DNA from 2 places in the Desulforamulus ruminis DSM 2154 genome. Region 2 is predicted to be linked to the other one. Evidence: predicted binding sites of a transcription regulator. Region 2 holds the regulator's gene; the other holds the start of a gene.
The links. Region 2 encodes HrcA, which represses chaperone genes, less so after heat shock. Its sites were predicted from a motif close to TGTTAGCACTCNNNNNNNNNGAGTGCTAACA; they were not measured.
Positions count from the first base shown of each region.

Region 1: the regulator HrcA is predicted to act here: its motif matches at 4,544-4,574, upstream of groES (co-chaperone GroES).

Region 1 covers NC_015589.1:764,417-774,855, forward strand. The annotation lists gene DESRU_RS03830 (molybdopterin molybdotransferase MoeA) at 1-476, shown strand, start outside; gene DESRU_RS03835 (molybdopterin biosynthesis protein) at 540-2,474, shown strand; gene DESRU_RS03840 (winged helix-turn-helix domain-containing protein) at 2,483-2,857, shown strand; gene fdhD (formate dehydrogenase accessory sulfurtransferase FdhD) at 2,962-3,750, opposite strand; gene DESRU_RS03850 (MogA/MoaB family molybdenum cofactor biosynthesis protein) at 3,846-4,334, shown strand; gene groES (co-chaperone GroES) at 4,625-4,909, shown strand; gene groL (chaperonin GroEL) at 4,958-6,592, shown strand; gene cysK (cysteine synthase A) at 6,928-7,863, shown strand; gene DESRU_RS03875 (GGDEF domain-containing protein) at 7,857-10,181, opposite strand.
Region 2 covers NC_015589.1:1,162,843-1,173,281, forward strand. The annotation lists gene spoIIP (stage II sporulation protein P) at 1-398, shown strand, start outside; gene DESRU_RS05760 (hypothetical protein) at 472-852, shown strand; gene lepA (translation elongation factor 4) at 1,184-2,992, shown strand; gene hemW (radical SAM family heme chaperone HemW) at 3,008-4,168, shown strand; gene hrcA (heat-inducible transcriptional repressor HrcA) at 4,291-5,337, shown strand; gene DESRU_RS05780 (TCP-1/cpn60 chaperonin family protein) at 5,353-6,918, shown strand; gene grpE (nucleotide exchange factor GrpE) at 6,939-7,541, shown strand; gene dnaK (molecular chaperone DnaK) at 7,573-9,423, shown strand; gene dnaJ (molecular chaperone DnaJ) at 9,507-10,439, shown strand, end outside.

The DNA of each region.
Region 1 (10,439 bases), 400 kb from region 2:
TCCTGATCTCCGGGGGCAGTTCCGTAGGAACCCGGGATGTAACGGCCCGGGTTATTGATACCCTTGGTAAACCGGGAGTGCTGTTCCATGGTATGGCCATTAAACCCGGCAAGCCTTCCATCGGCGCCATGGTGGACGGTAAGGCTGTTTTTGGGCTGCCGGGTCATCCGGTTTCGGCTATGGTAGTTTTCAACCTGCTGGCACGGCCATTCATTGAATCCCTGGATATTTCCGGGGATCTCAGAAAATTCCCCCTGCGGGCTGTGATGACCCGTAATGTACATTCGGCCACCGGAAGGGATGACTTCCTGCGGGTGGTTCTACGCCGGGGAGAGGACGGAACCCTACTGGCCGAGCCTGTCCTGGGCAAGTCAGGTCTAATCAGCACCATGGTCAAGGCGGACGGTGTGGCTCATCTGCCCCTGAATAAGGAGGGGGTGGAGGCCGGGGAATGGGTGGATGTGTGGTTGTTCTAGCGGTTCTGCCTTTTAAATTAAAGTTACCATAAATTCTAAAATTAAAGATAGGAGAAGACGTCCATGAGAAATAAAAGAGATGTCTACCTGGACAATCGTCCCTGGGAAGAGGCCCTGGAGGGCTGGCTTCATCACCTACAAACCAAAGGGGCTCTGAGCCCGGGGCCGCCGGAGATTCTGGCCACCGAGCAAGCCCTGGGACGGGTCACGGCGGAGCCGATTTTTGCCGTGAACTCTTCCCCCCATTATCATGCTTCGGCCATGGACGGGATTGCGGTGGACTCATCCCTGACCTTTGGTGCTTCCGATGCCATGCCCAAACAGATCCGGTTGGGAGAAAAGGCTCAGGTGGTGGATACCGGCGATCCAATCCCCGCAGGCTGCGATGCGGTAATCATGATTGAAGATGTCCACTTTGTGGAAGACGAAGCCTTTGAAATTACTTCTGCTGCGGCTCCCTGGCAACATGTGCGTGCCATTGGGGAAGACGTGGTGGCCACCGAGATGATTTTACCCGCGAACCACACCCTGCGTCCGGTGGATATTGGCGGTATTTTGGCCGGCGGAGTGGGAACCGTTGCGGTTCATCCCAGACCCAGGGTGGCGCTGCTTCCCACCGGAACCGAGCTGGTGCAGCCGGGGTCCCAGTTAAAACCGGGGGATATCGTGGAATACAATACCCGGGTGTTGGGGGCCATGGTGCAGACCTGGGGCGGTGAACCTCTCCGGCGGTCCATTACGATGGATCAGTGGGACCAACTGAAGGCCACCATTACCAGCGCCCTGGAGGAAGTGGACGTGGTGGTGGTCAATGCCGGCTCCTCGGCCGGAAGGGAAGATTTTACCGCGGCGTTGATCCGTGAATTGGGTACGGTTTTAACCCACGGGGTAGCCATTAAGCCCGGCAAACCGGTGATCCTGGGAGAAATTAAAGGCAAGCCGGTCATCGGTATTCCAGGTTACCCGGTTTCTGCGGCCCTGACCATGGAACTGTTTGTTAAACCGGTTATTTATAAAAAACTAGGCTCGGTTCCACCGGCTACTCCAACCGCCGATGCCATTATCTCCCGTAAAATGCCCTCTCCCATGGGCGTGGAAGAATTCATTCGGGTTAAACTGGGTCAAGTAGGGGACAAATTTGTTGCCACACCCATTTCCCGCGGGGCCGGCATTATCATGTCTATGGTCCGGGCTGACGGCATGCTGCGGGTTCCCCGGCCTTCCGAGGGATTTCGGGCAGGAGAAACGGTAAAGATTGAACTGATGCGCTCCCTGGAAGAAGTGAGCCAGACCACCGTGGTTATCGGAAGCCACGATATGGCCCTGGACATTTTAGCCAACCACCTGCGCAGGAGTTTTCCGGAGGCCAGTCTTTCCAGTGCCAATGTAGGGAGCCTGGGGGGACTGAATGCCATTAAACGGGGAGAATGCCACTGCGCCGGCACGCATCTGCTGGATGAGGAAACCGGTGATTACAACATCTCTTATATTCAAAAGCTGCTGGGAGATCGCCCGGTGGTGCTGGTAAATCTGGTTTACCGGCAACAGGGTTTAATGGTGGCCAAGGGCAATCCTCTGGGAATTGGCGGACTGGAAGATCTGGTCCGGGAAGGAGTCCGCTTTATCAACCGGCAGAGAGGTGCCGGTACCAGGATATTGCTGGATTTCCGTTTAAAACAACTGGGCATAAACCCGGACAGCATCTATGGTTATAACCGGGAGGAATATACTCATATGGCGGTTGCCGCCGCTGTAGCCAGCGGAGCGGCTGATGCCGGTCTGGGTATTTTAGCGGCGGCCAATGCCCTGGAATTGGATTTTGTTCCGGTGGTGGAGGAACGTTATGACCTTTGTATTCCGGGAGAGTACTGGGATACCCCTTACATCACTCGGCTGTTGGAAGTTATTGACACACCGGAATTCCGGCAGCAGGTGGAGAAATTGGGCGGGTATGATCTAAGAGATTGCGGCGGCGTGATGTACCGGCAGGGAATCTAGGTGAATTTATGAAAAAGGAGCCTGGAGAATTTCTAAACAAGCCCCCGCTGGAACTTTTTGAACCGGGCTGCAAGGTCTGGCTGGAGCGGGGAGGCACCAATTTTGGTGACGGGTTGTATTACCTGCTCACCTATGTCCAAGAGTACGGCTCCATTTCCCGGTCAGCCAGAGAGATGGGCATGTCCTACCGGGCCGCCTGGGGTAAAATTAAGCGTGCGGAAAAAAACTGGGGCATTCAACTGGTGGCCACCCAGGTAGGCGGGGATACCGGCGGGGGAGCCAGCCTTACGGAAGTTGGTCAAAAGCTGGTGGTCTCCTTTGGAAATTTCCGGACGGAGATGGAAAGGGCCGTTAAAAGGATTTTTAAAGAAAGCTTTCATTAGGAATATTTCCTTTTGCGTTGAACCTAAAAGAGGGTGAGGAAAACCTCACCCTGCTGAGAAAATTTTTAGAAAAGAACAGGCAAAGAGAACCGAAGGCAGCCCGATCAGCCTAAAATGCGCTCCGGATAGGTGTATACATTCATCCGCTCCCCCTTGGCGAAACCAACGATGGTGATACCCAGTTTTTCAGCCATTTCAATTCCCAGGTCGGTGGGGGCGGAGCGGGAAATGATAACCGGCAGGCCCATTTTGCCTACCTTGATAACAATTTCAGAAGAAACCCTGCCGCTGAAGACCAGAATTTTGTCCTCCAGAGAGATGCCGTTCAAGAAAGCCCGGCCAAAGATTTTGTCTACGGCATTGTGCCGACCCACGTCTTCATAAAACAAAATCACTTCGGTGGGAGCGCAAAGGGCAGCATTGTGAACCCCGCCGGTTTGTTGGAATAAAACGGACATTTCTTCCAGACGGTCGGATAAATTCCAAACCTGTCCGGGAGTTACCAAAAGCGGAGTGGTGATCTTGTTCATGCTCTTGGCATCATTCACAAAATAAAAAACCGGACGCCCCCTGCCGCAGCAGGAAGTAATGTTTCTTTTAAGAAATTTTTTTTCCGATTCGCCTTCCAAAGCTTCAATATGAACGGTTCCATTCTCGTAATCAATTTGAATATTGTTGAGATCCTCCGGACTCTGAAGCAGTCCTTCGGAGCAAAGAAAGCCTACGGCCAGTTCTTCCAAACCTTCCGGGGAACAAACCATGGTCACAAACTCCCTGCCGTTGAGGAACAGGGTTACGGGAACTTCGCGAACAATAGGATCTTCGGTATGAAGGATTTTATCCCCTTTGATTTTAACGATATTTATGGATGTTCTGTTAATCTGCCAGGTCATTTCCCAGCCTCCTTATAAAATATCGCAATATTTATTTTATTGTATCTTAACCGGAGGCTGTTGTGAAGGCCGGCAAAATCCTTGGAGGTGAAAGCATGTATAAAATAGGTATTGTAACCATGAGCGACAAGGGGGCCCGGGGAGAACGGGAGGATACCAGCGGCGCCGCCATTAAAGAGCTGGTGGCGGGTCTTGGCCGGGTGGAGCAATACCGGGTGGTACCCGATGATCCGGAAGTGATAAAGAATACTTTGATTGAATTTGCCGACCAACATGCCCTGGATCTTATTTTAACCACCGGTGGAACCGGGCTGGGGCCAAGGGATAACACCCCCGAAGCCACCCTGGCCGTCATCCACCGGCAGGTGCCGGGATTGGCGGAAGCCATCCGGGCGGAAAGTCTGAAAAAAACGCCCAAGGCCATGCTGTCCAGAGCAATCAGCGGTATCCGGGGCAAAACCTTAATTATTAACCTGCCCGGCAGTGTAAAGGGGGTAAGGGAATGCCTGGAGGTGGTTCTGCCGGTGCTGCCCCATGGTTTGGAGATCCTTACCGGACGGGGTGGCGAGTGTGGTTCCGGCTAAATGAAAAAATTTTTAAAAATTGCATAAAATAACCAGGTATAGGTTAAGATATCTTGTGGGTAAAAAAAATGATAGGGCTGAAAATCTAATATAGAGGGAGAAATTAAAAGATAAATGTACCAAATTAAATTTTTTCTAGGCCATTTTGGTATATTTGCCATTGTAGGTAGTTGCTTTTAATCTTCTCGTTCTATATTATATTAACTGGGTGTTAGCACTCAATATTAATGAGTGCTAACAACACAACCCGCAAATTAAAAAACCTTAATAATTTTAAAGGAGGGTTTTTTGTGATTAAACCATTAGGTGACAGGGTAGTTGTAAAGGCACTGCCCCAGGAAGAAAAAACCAAGAGCGGCATCGTACTGCCGGATACTGCCAAAGAGAAGCCTCAGCAGGGCGAAGTGATTGCCGTAGGTCCCGGCCGCCTGCTGGAAAACGGCCAGCGCGCCACCATTGATCTTAAGGCCGGTGACAAAGTATTCTTCTCCAAATATGCCGGCAACGAGGTTAAAATTGAAGAAGAAGAATTCCTGATCTTAAGAGAGATGGATATTCTGGCTATTGTTGAATAAGTTTATTTTTGTACTTAAAGTTTTGATTATATAAGGAGGTTATTGACCTTGGCTAAAGAAATTATTTTCCGCGAGGATGCCCGCAAGTCACTGGAAAGAGGCGTAAACGCCCTGGCTGAAGCGGTTAAGGTAACCCTTGGCCCTAAAGGCCGCAATGTTGTGTTAGATAAAAAATTTGGTGCACCCACCATCACCAATGACGGTGTAACCATTGCCCGGGAAGTTGAACTGGCTGATAAGTTTGAGAATATGGGCGCCCAACTGGTTAAAGAGGTTGCCACCAAGACCAACGATGTAGCTGGTGACGGCACCACCACCGCCACGGTTTTAGCTCAGGCCATCGTTCGGGAAGGACTGAAAAACGTAGCCGCCGGCGCCAATCCCATGATTATCAAACGGGGCATTGAAGTAGCCGTTGAAAAGGCTGTTGAAGAAATCAAAGCCATGGCAAAGCCCATTGAAAGCAAGGAAGCCATTTCCCAGGTAGCTACCGTTTCCGCCAATGATGATTCCATTGGCAGCCTCATTGCCGAAGCCATGGAAAAAGTAGGCAAAGACGGCGTTATTACCGTTGAGGAATCCCAGGGTATCGGAACAAACCTGGAAGTTGTGGAAGGCATGAACTTTGACCGGGGTTATATTTCCCCTTACATGACCACCGATACCGACAAGATGGAGGCTTCCCTCAGCGATCCTTACATTTTGATTACCGATAAAAAGGTTGCCTCTATTCAGGAAATCCTGCCTATTTTGGAAAAAGTCATTCAGACCGGCAACAAGCCCGTTCTGCTGATTTGCGAAGACCTGGAGGGCGAAGCCTTAGCCACTCTGGTGCTGAACAAACTGCGCGGCACCCTGAATGTTGTTGCGGTTAAAGCTCCCGGTTTCGGCGACCGCCGCAAGGCCATGCTGGAAGATATCGCAACCCTTACCGGCGCTACCGTTATCACCGAAGATATCGGCCTGAAGCTGGATAAAGCCACTCTGGATATGCTGGGTACTGCCCGTCAGATTCGGGTTAAGAAAGAAGAAACCATCATTGTTGGCGGAGGTGGTGACCTGTCCAATATCGAAGGCCGGGTAGCCCAGATTAAAAAGCAAATCGAAGAAACCACCTCTGATTTCGACCGTGAAAAACTGCAGGAGCGTCTGGCTAAACTGGCCGGCGGTGTTGCTGTCATTCAGGTTGGCGCAGCCACCGAGGTTGAAATGAAAGAGAAAAAACTGCGTATCGACGATGCTCTGAACGCAACCCGTGCTGCTGTTGAAGAGGGAATTGTCCCCGGCGGCGGCACTGCCTATATCGATATTATCGGCTCCCTGGACAGCATCGTGCTGGAAGGCGACGCCAAAACCGGTGTGGACATTGTTAAGCGGGCCCTGGAAGAACCCCTGCGCCAAATCGCCAATAACGCCGGCCACGAAGGTTCCGTGGTGGTTGAGAAAGTTAGAGCCACTGCAAAGGGCGTGGGCTTTAACGCTATGAGTGAAGATTACGTGGATATGATTGCCGCAGGGATTGTTGACCCGGCCAAAGTAACCCGGTCTGCTTTACAAAACGCTGCCTCCATCGCAGCCATGATTCTCACCACCGAGACGCTGATTTCCGATAAGCCCGAAGAAAATGCCGCCAATCCTATGGCCGGCATGGGCGGAATGGGTGGCATGGGCGGCATGATGTAAGATCCTCCCGGAATCCTCTGTTGATAGGGGATTATGAGGAGCCCGCTGCCTTAAAAGTAACGAAAAAATAACAATGAGTCTATTAGGGACCTTTCAGAAGTTCGCCGAGCTTTTGAAAGGTCTCTTTCTGTTGGCATTTTTCCATTGGAGAACCAACAAAAAGACCGGGTTTAGAATAATTTATGGATGGCAGGTACTTTTAAAAGCCTTGAACAAAGGAACTTGCAGGAACACGCTCAGGTTTTCTATATTCTGTTATAATATTCCTTATAAGGTAGAATAATTTTAGGGAATGCCTTGGTAAAGGGTCTAAAATAAAAACGGGGGCGGTAAAAATGACCATTTATAATAATATTTTAGAAACCATTGGCGGCACTCCGCTGGTGCGGGTAAACCGGTTGGCTGCGGGGACGGCGGCCGAGGTGCTGGCCAAAGTGGAATTTTTTAATCCCGGGGGAAGTGTCAAGGACCGTATCGGTTACGCTATGATTATGGATGCGCTGGAAAGGGGCGTTATTGACAAGGACAGCGTTCTGGTGGAGCCCACCAGCGGCAATACCGGGGTGGGGCTGGCTCTTACCTGCGCGGCTCTGGGGCTGCGATTAATTTTAACCATGCCGGAGACCATGAGCCAAGAGCGGCGCAGCCTGCTGCAGGCCTACGGGGCGGAGCTGATTCTTACTCCCGGCCGGGAAGGGATGAATGGGGCCATTGCCAGAGCGGAAGAACTGGTAAAAAGTACACCTGGAGCCCTCATGCTGCAGCAGTTTGCCAACCCCGCCAATCCCCGGGCCCATGTGCGGAACACCGCCGTTGAAATCTGGGAGCATACCGGCGGCAAGGTGGATATCTTTGTGGCTGGTGTTGGCACAGGGGGAACCATCACCGGAGTGTCCACCTATATCAAAGAAAGAAAACCTTCCTTTCAGGCCATCGCGGTGGAACCGGCAGAATCCCCGGTCCTTTCCGGAGGACAGCCGGGCAGTCATCCCATTCAGGGGATTGGAGCGGGTTTTGTACCGAAGGTTTTAAACCTCGCGATGATTGATGAAATTTTTCAGGTTAACGGTGAAAAAGCCATGGAAACGGCCAGAAGAGTGGCCCGGGAGGAAGGAATGTTAGTGGGAATTTCCGGAGGGGCGGCCATGTATGCTGCTTTGGAAGTGGCCCGCCGCCCGGAGAATGCCGGGAAAACGGTGGTGGTGCTGTTACCGGATACCGGCGAACGGTACTTGTCCACCCCTTTGTTTAAAGCGGAGCCGGCTCAATAGGAAGGAGGGTAGGGCGGAGCAGTGCAGCGGCGGTCCCGGACATACACGCTGCCAATTTTGGATTTAGCGTACTTTTTGAGCTGAGCGGCCGTTTCCGCCAAACCTTCGGCGGAACAGTGGCTGGCGCACTCTACAATAGCCAGGGAAACCGACACAAAGGGGAACCAGGTTTCCTGTCCCTGCCGGTCCCTGCCGTAAAATCCCCCGATGACCCTGTCTTCGGCGGAATAAAGACTTTTCACCAGCCGGTCAAAATACCGAATGTATTGCTGGCAAAGGTTATCGGCTTTATCCTTATGGGTTAATATCACAAAATCATCGCCTCCAATGTGCCCTATAAAATCCGTGGCTGAGCCAAATTTCCGGACTACACTGGTCAGCAGCCTGGCCGCCAGCAGCAGCAGGCGGTCTCCGTTTTCGAAGCCGTAACGGTCATTATAGGACTTGAAATGATCCAAGTCCATATAGATGCAGACAAACGGGGAGTTTTCCGTAAGACGGTTATTTAATTCTCCTTCTATGGTCAAGTTTCCAGGCAGGCCGGTCAAAGGGTTGGCTCCCTTGGCCACCTCCATCCGGATCTTGGTCATGGTATCCAGCAGGGTTTGCACCGAAACCACTCCGTAAAGGCTGGTGTCCCTGGTAATCACAATATCATCATAAAGCTTGAGCTTGTCCCGGCTCATGGATTGTTGGGAGGCATGCTCAATGGGTACGGAGATGTCCACCACCAGGGGGTCCGGGTCCATGATGGTGGATACCGGCCGCTCAAAATAAAGAGCCACACCGTATTGGGTGCCCAGGTAACGGTCCAGATGATGCCGCATAATGAGGCCAACAGGCCGTTCTCCTTGGGTGATGACCACGCCGCTGATAAGTTGGTTGGCATCCAATATTTTTTTCAACTGCCGCACAGGCGTATGGGCGTTTACCTGTACGGCAGGTTCACTGATATCACCGATGGGGAAGGCTTTTTGCCAGACCCCCGTGGGATTGCGGGAGGCCAGAGAGAGGATTTTCGCTAATGCCTCGGCACGAACCTCCGGCTTGGGAAAAGACGGGCGGGCCAGATAGTACCCCTGGCCGTAGTGCACACCCAGAGTGCGCAAGGTAGTCAACTCCTGATCGGTTTCAATGCCCTCAGCAATAATGTAGCAGCCAATTTTTTGGGCAAAGGTGACAAAGGTTTCCAGCAAGGCCTGCTTTACCCGGTTGCTATGGATATTCCGCACCAGGGAGGAATCAATTTTAATGTATTCGGGCTTTACCTCGGCGATGGCCTGCAGGCTGGAAAACCCGGCGCCGGCATCGTCCACGGCAATGCGGTAGCCCTGGTTCCGGTAATGGGACAGGGTTTTGTTAAACTGGCTAAAGTCATGGATGCCCTGCCGCTCGGTAATTTCAAAAACAATATTGGTGGCACTCAGGAAACGGTCCTTTAAAAATTTCCTGGTTTCCCCCTTGGCGAATTGCGTGTCATTGACGGTCTGAGGGTGGATGTTGAGAAAAAGCCGCTGCTCCTTTTCCATCTTGCCGAAGTTTATTATAGACAACTCCCGGCAAATTTTTTCCAGTGGAAATAATAATCCCACTTCTTCAGCAAAGTTAAAGATAACCATTGGAGTTTCAAAATAGCTGCCCCGGGGTCCCCGGGTCAAGGCTTCCCAGCCTAATATCTCACCGGTTTGCAAAGAAGCAATAGGCTGGTACACAATGAGAAAATCCCTCTTTTCTAAAAGCCCTTCAAACTCCTCTCTCAAATGCAGTGTTTGTTGATTCAGGGCGCCTTTCGCCACCTTTTGGGCATCCCGCAAAGCCGTATACAGGGCGTATTCGGCTTTCTTGGCGCGGCTCTTGGCTATGGTGGCATAGCCCACATGAAGTTTCACGGTGCTGCCGGTAAGTTTAAAAAGCTCGGCTTTTAAGCTTTCCTCCAAGGCCAGACGCAGGGCGGTGGACATTTTGGTCAAATGCTCGGGGGAAGTGGTTTTATAACGGCACAGGACCAGAAAATCATCCCCCCATAGGTTTTCCACCACCAAATCTCCCAAACAATCCATGAATTGAGAGGCCCGCTGGCGCAGGGCGGCACGGAGGACATGCAGCACCCGGTTGGCCAGGGCATCGCCGTGCAACTGTGCCACTTGCTGAAAATTTACCACATCCACATAAAGAAGAAGGACCGAAGGGCCCTGAACCATCATCTTCTGGAGCTTTTCCATTAGATTAGAGCCTTTGAGCAAATGAACCAGCAGAGAATTGCTTCCCATCATCATCAGAGAGGCCCGGATGCTGCCGAGGAGATTTACCAGCTTCAAAGAATGAACCTCCTGCCATAAGTTGGTTATTTCATTTTACGGCAGTACCGTTATGTTCCTGTTAATATCCGGTTAATGGCGGGTAAATGTTTCTGTTTTTTTCCTTTAACGGTCAATATCCATGCCGAACGGTAGATTTGGCGATCCAAGCGGTAATTTTTCAGATTTAAATGAGCCGGGCCTTTTCCTTAGCCGTTTAGTGGTCCAGCCATCAGAAAAAAAGGGGATTCCTTCAATTAACGGAAAAAACATTACCCC
Region 2 (10,439 bases):
CGATTTTAATAATTATCGGCTCGGATGCCCGGAGTCCCTTTCCCGAATGGAGGAAAAACTATCAGTTTGCCTGCCGTCTGGCTGAAAAAATGGATGAAATGTATCCGGGGTTATGCCTGGGTGTACGGGTCAAGGACGGACGATACAATCAGTTTTTACATGAGCGGGCCATTTTAGTTGAGGTTGGGACCACCAATAATTCACTGGAAGAAGCAAAAGCCAGCGGAGCCATGTTTGCCAAAGCCCTGGCCCAAGTGATTGAAGAGGATTTAAAGGAGACAAAGCCAACCACTTCTTCCGATAAAGAAATTCCAGGCGGCCTGATCGAACCGGAAACACCATCGGAAGCAAAAGAGAACCAGGGAAAAACGGTGGCGGCTCCCCTGAAAAGCCTGTAAAATGGCGGTTTCTGAAGTATTGATGTATGGATTTATCTTCTGAGGCACATCCTTTAGAAAGGAGGTGCCTTTATTGTTTAGGTTGTGGTTTATGGTGGTTCTATGTGCCTTTATCGCCCTGGTGGGGTGGGGAGTTCAGCAGACCGCGGAACAATTTAACCGGATGGTGCGTCCTTCAGAGCCGATTAAAGCTTTTGCTGTTCAGCGCACCAAGGAAGATCAAATGCAGATTGAGATTGCCGGAGAGAAAATGGTCATCGATCAAGGGACCATTGAAAATAAGCTGGCCGCCTCCCTGGACCAGATGGAACAAAAGTGGTCGGAATTCAGGGATAGCGCCCGGCTGAACGGGGCTTTGGCCGCGGTTGTGGGAGAAACCCGCAAGCAGTGGGAGCAACTGATGGCGTCCGAACGGGTTCAGGCCGTGAATCTGTGGGTCCGGGAACGGATATAAAATAGCACTCCCGGCAAAAGAGCCTTTGCTTAAAGAAAGAAGGCGAATAGAACGCGGATTTTATACTTCTCCTATACAATAACCCTGGAGGAAACTATAAAGAATGAATGAAAATGGAAAATTGTTTTTCTCAATTTCGTTCATTTCATTTTCAAAATTTAATTCTCTGTTTTCAATTTGAAAACCTTTCTAATTTAAATTAATTAAAATTTAAATCCGTGCTAATCCGTTAAATCCGCGTTCCATTAGACCCAAAAGATAGATTGAAGAGACTTTCATCCGGTGCTATAATAAAAGGGTATGTCGTTTTTGGGATTAGGAGGAATTATTCATGTCAATACCCCAAAACCGTATCCGAAATTTCTGCATCATAGCCCACATCGATCATGGCAAATCTACTCTGGCCGACCGGCTTCTGGAAATTACCGGCGCCCTCAGCCAGCGGGAAATGACCGAACAGGTTCTGGATAAAATGGACCTGGAGCGTGAGCGGGGCATTACCATTAAATTGCAGGCAGTACGGTTGTTTTATACCGCCGCGGACGGTCAGGAATACCAGTTGAATTTAATTGATACTCCCGGTCATGTGGACTTTACCTATGAGGTCTCCCGCAGTTTGGCCGCCTGTGAAGGGGCCCTGCTGGTGGTGGACGCCTCCCAGGGCATTGAGGCGCAAACCCTGGCCAACGTTTATCTGGCCCTGGAAAATGACCTGGAGATTATTCCCGTCATTAATAAAATTGATCTGCCCAGTGCTGAACCGGAGCGGGTGAAACAGGAAATTGAAGACGTAATTGGTTTAGACACTTCCGAGGCAGTACTGGCTTCAGCCAAAAGCGGCATTGGTGTGCCAGAAATATTAGAGCAGGCGGTAGCCAAAATTCCGCCGCCCCAGGGAGATCCCGCCGCCCCGCTGCAGGCGCTGATCTTTGACTCGCACTACGATGCTTACCGGGGAGTCATTGCCTACATACGGATTGTTCAAGGAACGCTCAAGCCCGGTATGCGCATTCGCATGATGGCTACCAAAAAAGAATTTGAAGTGGATGAGGTAGGGGTGTTCAGTCCTACCATGACCTTTATTGATGAACTGAGCACCGGAGAAGTGGGTTTTGTCTGTGCCAGCATGAAGAATGTCCAGGATGTGCGGGTAGGTGATACTATTACCGATGCCAAAAACCCGGCGCCGGCACCCCTGCCGGGCTATCGCAAGGTAACGCCCATGGTGTTTTGCGGCCTGTATCCGGTAGAAACCGTTGAATATGAAGATTTAAGAGATGCCTTGGACAAGCTGAAATTGAACGATGCTTCCTTAATATATGAGCCGGAGACTTCGGAAGCCCTGGGTTTTGGTTTCCGCTGCGGATTCCTGGGCCTGCTGCATATGGAAATCATTCAGGAACGCCTGGAACGGGAATACGGCCTCGGCCTTATTACCACCGCACCCAGCGTGGTGTACCGGGTTACCAGCACCAAGGGTGAAATGCTGGAAATTGATAATCCCAGCAATCTTCCCCCGGTGAACAATATTGAAAAAATTGAAGAGCCCTTTGTTAAGGCCACCATCATGGTACCCAAGGATTTTGTGGGTACGGTGATGGAACTGTGTCAGAACAAACGGGGCATTTACAGCAACATGGAATATATGGGCGTTAACCGGGTAATGTTAACCTACGATATTCCCTTATCGGAAATTATCTTTGATTTTTTTGATCAATTAAAATCCCGCACCAAGGGATATGCTTCCTTGGATTACGAATTAACCGGTTACCGGGAGTCCGATCTGGTAAAAATGGACATCCTGCTCAACGGGGAACCCCTGGATGCCCTATCCTGCATCATTCATAAGGAAAAGGCCTACGCCCGGGGCCGGGGTCTGGTGGAAAAACTTCGTTCGCTGATCCCCCGGCATATGTTCGAGATTCCCGTTCAAGCAGCCATTGGCAATAAAATTATTGCCCGGGAAACCATCAAGGCCCAGCGTAAAGACGTTTTAGCCAAATGTTACGGCGGCGATATTTCCCGTAAGCGAAAGCTTCTGGAGAAGCAAAAAGAGGGCAAGCGGCGGATGAAACAGGTGGGCAATGTGGAAATTCCCCAGGAAGCCTTTATGGCGGTGCTAAGTATTGAAGAAAAATAACGGGTGGGTGCAGGAATGCCTTTAGGATTATATATTCACGTGCCCTTTTGCCTGCGCAAGTGCCTTTATTGTGACTTCACATCCTATCCTTACCAACAGGATCTGCTGGAGAAGTACCTGGAAGGCCTTTGGCTGGAAATGGAGTATTATAGACAAGAACTGTCCCCGGAGCATAAACAAATAGCTACAATTTTTGTGGGCGGTGGTACGCCCACTTGTCTTGTCTCCGGGCAGTTGACCGAGATGCTGGAACAGGTGGGTAAAAGATTTCAGATACTGCCGGATGCGGAAATAACCGTGGAAGCCAACCCTGGAACAGTATCCCTGACTTCCCTGAAAGAGCTGAAGGCGGCCGGTTTTAACCGTTTGAGCCTGGGAATTCAATCCACCCATGCGGAGCTTTTAAAGCGGCTGGGCCGCATTCATACGGTGGAGCAGGCCAAAGAGGCGGTGGATTTTGCCGGAAAGGCCGGTTTTAACAATATTAACCTGGATTTAATCTTTGGCCTGCCCGGCCAGACCGTGGAGCAATGGCAGCAATCCTTGTCCCAGGTTTTAGCCCTTTCCCCGCAACACCTCTCCTGTTATGGTCTGCAATTGGAAGAAGGAACCCCCCTCTGCCGGTCGGTGGATAAGGGGGAACTGGAAGCCTGCCCCGAAGAATGGGAATTAACCATGTACCGGACCGCCATAGAGACCTTGGCGGCCGCCGGCTACCGGCATTATGAAATATCCAATTTCTCCAGGGACGGCTACCGCTGCAGGCACAACCTGAACTACTGGCAGAACGGCCAGTATCTGGGATTCGGCCCCGCGGCCCACTCCCACCTGGGAGGAACACGCTGGGGAAATACAGAGAATATCATGAACTATGTCCGGCTGTTGCAGGAAGGGCAGAGGCCGATCCTGGAGATTAAGAAACTGTCAAAAGGGGAACAAATGGAAGAGACGGCTTTTCTTGGTCTGCGGCTGATGGAAGGCCTTTCTTTGGATGCTTTTAAACAAAGATACGGGCGGGAATTTCTGGAGGTCTTTGGCCAACAGGTTCACGATTTGCAAAAAAAGGGCCTGGTTCAATTGGAGGCAGGCCATCTGAAGTTAACCTCCCAGGGCTTGCCGGTAGCCAACCGGGTTTTTGCCGAGTTTATCCAGGTGGTGGAGGAATTTTCGCAGTAGGATGCAACGGTATTTTCCATTTACAGCAAGGAGATTGCTTGACAAACGAAGGCCTATTTGCTAAATTTTATTTAGAATTAGCACTCAATAAGATAGAGTGCTAACAAGGGGGGTGCTCCGATGTGAAAATGGATGAACGAAAACAGCAGATCCTTTTAGCCATTATTAAGGATTACATTTCCACGGCGGAACCCGTTGGTTCACGAACCATCTCCCGAAAATATGATTTAGGCGTGAGTCCGGCAACCATTCGCAATGAAATGTCGGATCTGGAGGAAATGGGCTTTATTGAACAGCCCCATACTTCTGCCGGTCGAATTCCGTCCAATTTAGGCTATCGCTATTATGTGGACTGTTTAATGCAGCGGGAAGAACTGACCCGGGAAGAGGAGGAAACCATTCTCCAGGGTTATGAAAAAAAGGTGCGGGAAGTAGGCGAGGTGATTAGCCGAACCGGCCGAATGATGGCCCGGATGACCAATTACACCGCTTTGGTAAGGACGCCTCAACTAAGCAAAAGCACCTATAAACATATTCAACTGGTATTAATGGCACCCTCCCAGGCTCTGTTGATTGTGGTTATGGATATGGGGGCGGTTCACCACCAGATGATGACAGTCCCTGAAAATATAACTCAGGAGGATCTGGAGCAAATTTCTTCGGTTTTAAACGCCAAACTTCAGGGCCGCACCATGGACAGCATCCGGCTTACCCTAATTAAAGAAATTTATTTTGAACTTTCCAAACATCGGAATATACTAGATATAGCTTTCCAGTTAATGCAGGATCAACTGCATCTGGAAAAGGAAGATAAAGTTCATCTGGAAGGGGTATTTAATATCCTCAACCAGCCGGAGTTTCACAACGTGGACCGGGTCAAGGTCATGTTATCCCTGCTGGAGCAGGAAGAATCCCTTTCGCAGTTGCTGATGCCTTTTGAAGACAGCCGGGACGTAACCGTGCGCATTGGCAGCGAAAACCCCAGGCAGGAAATGCAGAATTGCAGCGTGGTTACGGCAACCTACAAGGTAGGCAACCAAGTGCTGGGAACCGTGGGCGTCCTGGGACCCACACGGATGGATTATGCCAAGGTCATTACCGTGGTTGATTATATGACAAAAAACCTTTCTCGGGTGCTGGAAGAAATGATGAAGGGTCATTACAAGTAAGGAGGAACCCCCACATTGAGTCTCAAACAGCAGGCCAGTCAGGGCGCTGAAGTGAATGAGAAATTAGCGGCGCTGATGACAAATTCCAATGCGGTTCGGGCCATTGCCTCAGCCGTTGAGGGGACCCTGGGGCCAAAGGGTCTGGACACCATGCTGGTAGATAAATTTGGTGAGGTGGTTATTACCAATGACGGTGTGACCATCCTCACCATGATGGAAGCAAACCATCCTGCCGCCCGGATGGTGATTAATATTGCCCGGGCTCAGCAGGAAGAAATCGGCGACGGTACCACCACCGCCACCGTCATGGCCGGGTCCCTGGTGGGAGCCGGGGTGGAGCAGGTGGCCAAGGGAGTCCCGGTGGCCCGGGTGATTGAAGGTTTCAGGGCCGGTATCCGACGGGCCCTTGAGGCCATCGGGGAACACAGCCTGCCTCTGGAGGACTTAAATCATCCCCAGGTGCGCCAGGTGGCGCTGGTGGCCGGCAGGGAACATCAGGATATTGCCGATCTGGTGGTGGAGGCAGCCCGGTTAATTGGCCGGGAGAAACTACTGGACCCCAACTTTAAGCTCTCGGATACGGTGGTTTCCGAAGAAGGGGCTGCCAATCAGGTGTTTATGGGGGTCATTATTAATAAGGAGACCATGAATAGACAAATGCCCGGGGTGCTGGAGCAGGTTAAAATTATGGTCATTGACGATGCCCTGGAACCGGAAGAGATTGAAGATGAAGCCCTGGGGACCGAGGCGGGTTTTGCCCGCTACCTGGAACTGCAGGCGGAGTTCCGGGCGAACATACAAAAGATCATTGACCTGGGAACCGGACTGGTTCTAGTGGACCGGGGCGTTCACGATACGGCGGAGGAACTGCTGACCGATGCAGGCGTTATGGTGGTCCAACGAGTATTGAACAAGGAACTTCAGCGGGCGGCGGAGCATACCGGAGCCCGGGCCATCAAGCGTACCGGATTAAAGAAAAGCCCGCAGGAATTAGAAAAATACCTGGGCCAGGCCGGAAAAGTCATACAGGATGATCGACTGGAGCAGGTTTGGGTTTTAGCCGGGGAAGGAAAACCCATGGCCACTATTCTGGTGGGAGCAGCCACCGAAGAAGTGGTGGGGGAGCGGGCCCGGATTGCTAAAGATGCTGCCAGTTCCATTCAAGCCGCCGTTAAAGGCGGTATTGTACCCGGAGGAGGCGCCCTGGAACTGGCTGTTTCCCGGGAGGTGGAGAAAGTCCGGGAAAGTATCCGGGGGATGGCTGCCTACGGAGTGGACTGTGTGGTGGAGGCCCTGCGCCGCCCCATGGCGCAGATTATTGCCAACGCCGGTTTTAATCCCCTGGAAAAAATCGGGGATGCCTTAGCGGCCCAGGCCGAGCAAAATAAAATTTCCCTGGCGGTAGATTGTGATACCGGGGAAATCGTGGATATGCTGGAAGCGGGTGTGCTGGACCCGGCATTGGTTAAGCTTCATGCCCTGCGGGCTGCCGGGGAGATTGCCGAGGCCATTTTGCGGATAGACACCATTATAAAAATGAAAGACTATAAACAACCTTCCGGAGAAGGTTTTGAACAATGAACCGATTGAGGGGTGATGAAGTGACAAAAGAAAAAATTCAGGAACAGTCTAAAGAGACTTTGCAGTCAGCAGAGCAGGCCGTAGAGAGTGAGAGCTACATAGACGCAGCAGAGGACGCCAAAGAACAGCAGGATGGTAACGGCCAGTCCGCAGAAACCGATGATCCGGTGGAATTAAAGAGACGGTTGGCGGATAAAAGTGCTGAAAGTGAAGAGTACTACAACCGGATGGTCCGGCTGCAGGCAGATTATGACAACCTGCGCCGGCGCAGCCGTTTGGAGCGGGAAGAGCTGTTGAAATACGGATCCGAACAACTCATTAAAGCCATTCTTCCGGTTCTGGATAATTTTGAACGGGCCCTGGCTTCGGCAGGGGATGGGGGCGAAAAGTTTGTCAGCGGGGTGGAAATGATTCACCGTCAGCTAAAAGATGTTCTCAATAATGAAGGAGTAAGCCCGATTCCCGCTGTGGAGGAGCCCTTTGATCCAAACCTTCATGATGCGGTGATGCAGGTGGAGGACTCCGGGAAAGAGGAAAACACCATTGTAGAAGAACTAAGGAAGGGCTACTTTTTTAAAGGAAAAGTTATCCGGCCGTCCATGGTTAAGGTAGCAAAATCTTAATTCTCATATATTTTGTCAGGAGGTAACATCAATGGGAAAAGTAATTGGTATTGATTTGGGAACCACCAACTCCTGCGTTGCAGTGATGGAAGGCGGCGAGGCCGTTGTCATTCCCAACGCGGAAGGAGCCCGCACCACACCTTCGGTTGTTGGCTTTTCCAAAACCGGCGAGCGTCTGGTGGGGCAGGTAGCAAAACGTCAGGCTGTCAGTAATCCTGACCGGACCATTCTATCCATTAAACGTCATATGGGAACCAATCATAAGGTAAATATCGACGGCAAAGACTACACCCCTCAGGAAATTTCAGCCATGGTCTTAGGGAAGCTGAAGGCCGATGCAGAAGCTTATTTGGGCGACAAAGTCACCCAGGCGGTGATTACCGTACCGGCTTATTTCAGTGACGCCCAGCGTCAGGCTACCAAAGACGCCGGTAAAATTGCCGGGTTGGAAGTACTGCGCATTATCAACGAACCCACCGCCGCCGCCCTGGCCTATGGCTTAGATAAGGAAGAGGATCAAACCATTTTGGTTTTTGACCTGGGCGGAGGCACCTTTGACGTATCCATTCTGGAACTGGGCGACGGCGTCTTTGAGGTAAAAGCCACCAGCGGCAACAATCGCCTGGGTGGGGATGATTTCGATCAGCGGGTGATGGATTATTTGGCCGCTGAATTTAAAAAGGAAACCGGCATTGATTTAACCAAAGATAAAATGGCCATGCAGCGTTTGAAAGAAGCGGCGGAAAAAGCGAAGATCGAACTTTCCGGCGTAGTGACTTCCAATATTAATTTGCCCTTTATTTCCGTGGGAGCGGATGGTCCGGTACACATGGACATCAACCTGACCCGGGCCAAATTCGATGAACTAACCGCCGATCTGGTGGAAAAAACCATGGGACCCACCCGTCAGGCCATGAGTGACGCCGGATTCGAACCGAAAGACATTAACAAAGTGCTGATGGTGGGTGGCTCCACTCGTATTCCTGCGGTTCAAGAAGCCATTCGCAAATTTTTAGGCAAGGAACCCCATAAAGGCATTAACCCTGACGAATGCGTGGCCATCGGGGCTGCCATCCAGGCCGGCGTTCTGGCGGGTGAAGTGAAGGACGTACTGCTGCTGGATGTAACGCCCCTGTCCCTGGGCATTGAAACCCTGGGAGGCGTGTTTACCCGCTTAATTGAGCGCAACACCACCATTCCCAGTTCCAAGAGCCAAATCTTCTCCACTGCCGCCGATAACCAGACGACGGTAGAGATTCATGTGCTGCAGGGTGAACGGCCCATGGCTGCCAATAACAAAACCCTGGGCCGGTTCCAGCTTACCGGTATTCCCCCGGCACCCCGGGGTGTGCCGCAAATCGAAGTTAAGTTTGATATTGACGTAAACGGCATTGTTTCGGTGTCGGCCAAGGATATGGGGACCGGCAAGGCCCAAAGCATCTCCATTACCGCCAGCGGCGCCCTTTCGGATGAAGACATCAAGGCCATGGTCAATGATGCGGAAAAATATGCCGAAGAGGATAAAAAGCGTCAGGAAGCGGTAGAAGTCAGAAACCAGGCGGACAGTATGATTTATCAGGCTGAAAAGACCATCAAAGACCTGGGGGATAAAGCCGATAAAGATAAGGTGGAAGCTTTACAGAAGGCCATTGAGGAACTGCGGACTGCCGTTAACAGTAACGACACCGATCAAATGAAAAATAAATTAGAAGAAGTGACCAAACCCCTCTACGAATTGACCTCTGCTATGTATCAGCAAAATGCCCAGCAGGAAGCCCAGGGCGGTTGCGCCGGGGGAGACTGCGGGGCCAGCCCGGAGCAGGATAACGTAGTGGATGCGGATTATGAAGTAAAAGACGAGAAAAAGAACGACAACAAGTAAAGCTGCATACCATAGTGAGCAAATATCATTATAACAGGGGAATCCGTATTCCCCTGTTATTCATGAAATGTAGGTGGTGAGTCATGGCTAAGCGCGACTATTATGAGGTGCTGGGGGTCTCCCGGGATGCCTCGGCGGACGAAATAAAGAAAGCCTACCGGAAACTGGCCCGCCAGTTCCACCCGGATGCCAATAAAGAAGATAAGGAGACCGCGGAAGCCCGGTTTAAAGAAATTGCTGAAGCCTATGCTGTATTAAACGACCCTGATAAAAGAGCAGCCTATGATCAGTTTGGTCATGCGGCGGCCGACGGCCAGGGTTTTAACGGTTTCGGCGGCTTTGGCGGGGCGGATTTCGGCGGACTCGGGGATATTTTTGAAATGTTCTTTGGCGGTATGGGCGGACGTCAACGGGGCGGCCCCCAAAAGGGCGGCGACCTGCGGGTAAATATGGAAATCTCCTTTAAGGAAGCGGCTTTCGGCGTGGAGCGGGATATCCAGGTACCCCGGACGGAAATCTGCGATACTTGCGGCGGCAGCGGGGCGGCGCCGGGCAGCAGCTCGAAAACCTGCGGCACCTGCCATGGAACGGGACAGGTGCAGTATGCTCAGACAACCCCCTTTGGCCGAATTGTTCAAAGCCGTACCTGTGAAAGCTGCCGGGGAGCCGGTAAAGTGATTGAAAGACCCTGTCCCACCTGCCGGGGTGGAGGTCAAGTCAGAAAATCCAAGACCATCCACGTGAAAATTCCCGCCGGGGTGGACGACGGCTCCCGGCTGCGCCTGAGCGGTGAAGGAGAGGCCGGTCTGAGAGGAGGCCCCCCGGGGGACCTTTACGTGTATATTGTGGTGCGTCCGCACAAATCCTTTATAAGGGACGGCAACGATGTTATTTATGATATGAACATTAGTTTTGCCCAGGCAGCCTTGGGGGATGTGGTGGAGGTGCCCACTTTGGATGGTACGGCCAGTCTGAAAATACCTGAAGGAACCCAAACCGGCACGATCTTCCGTATT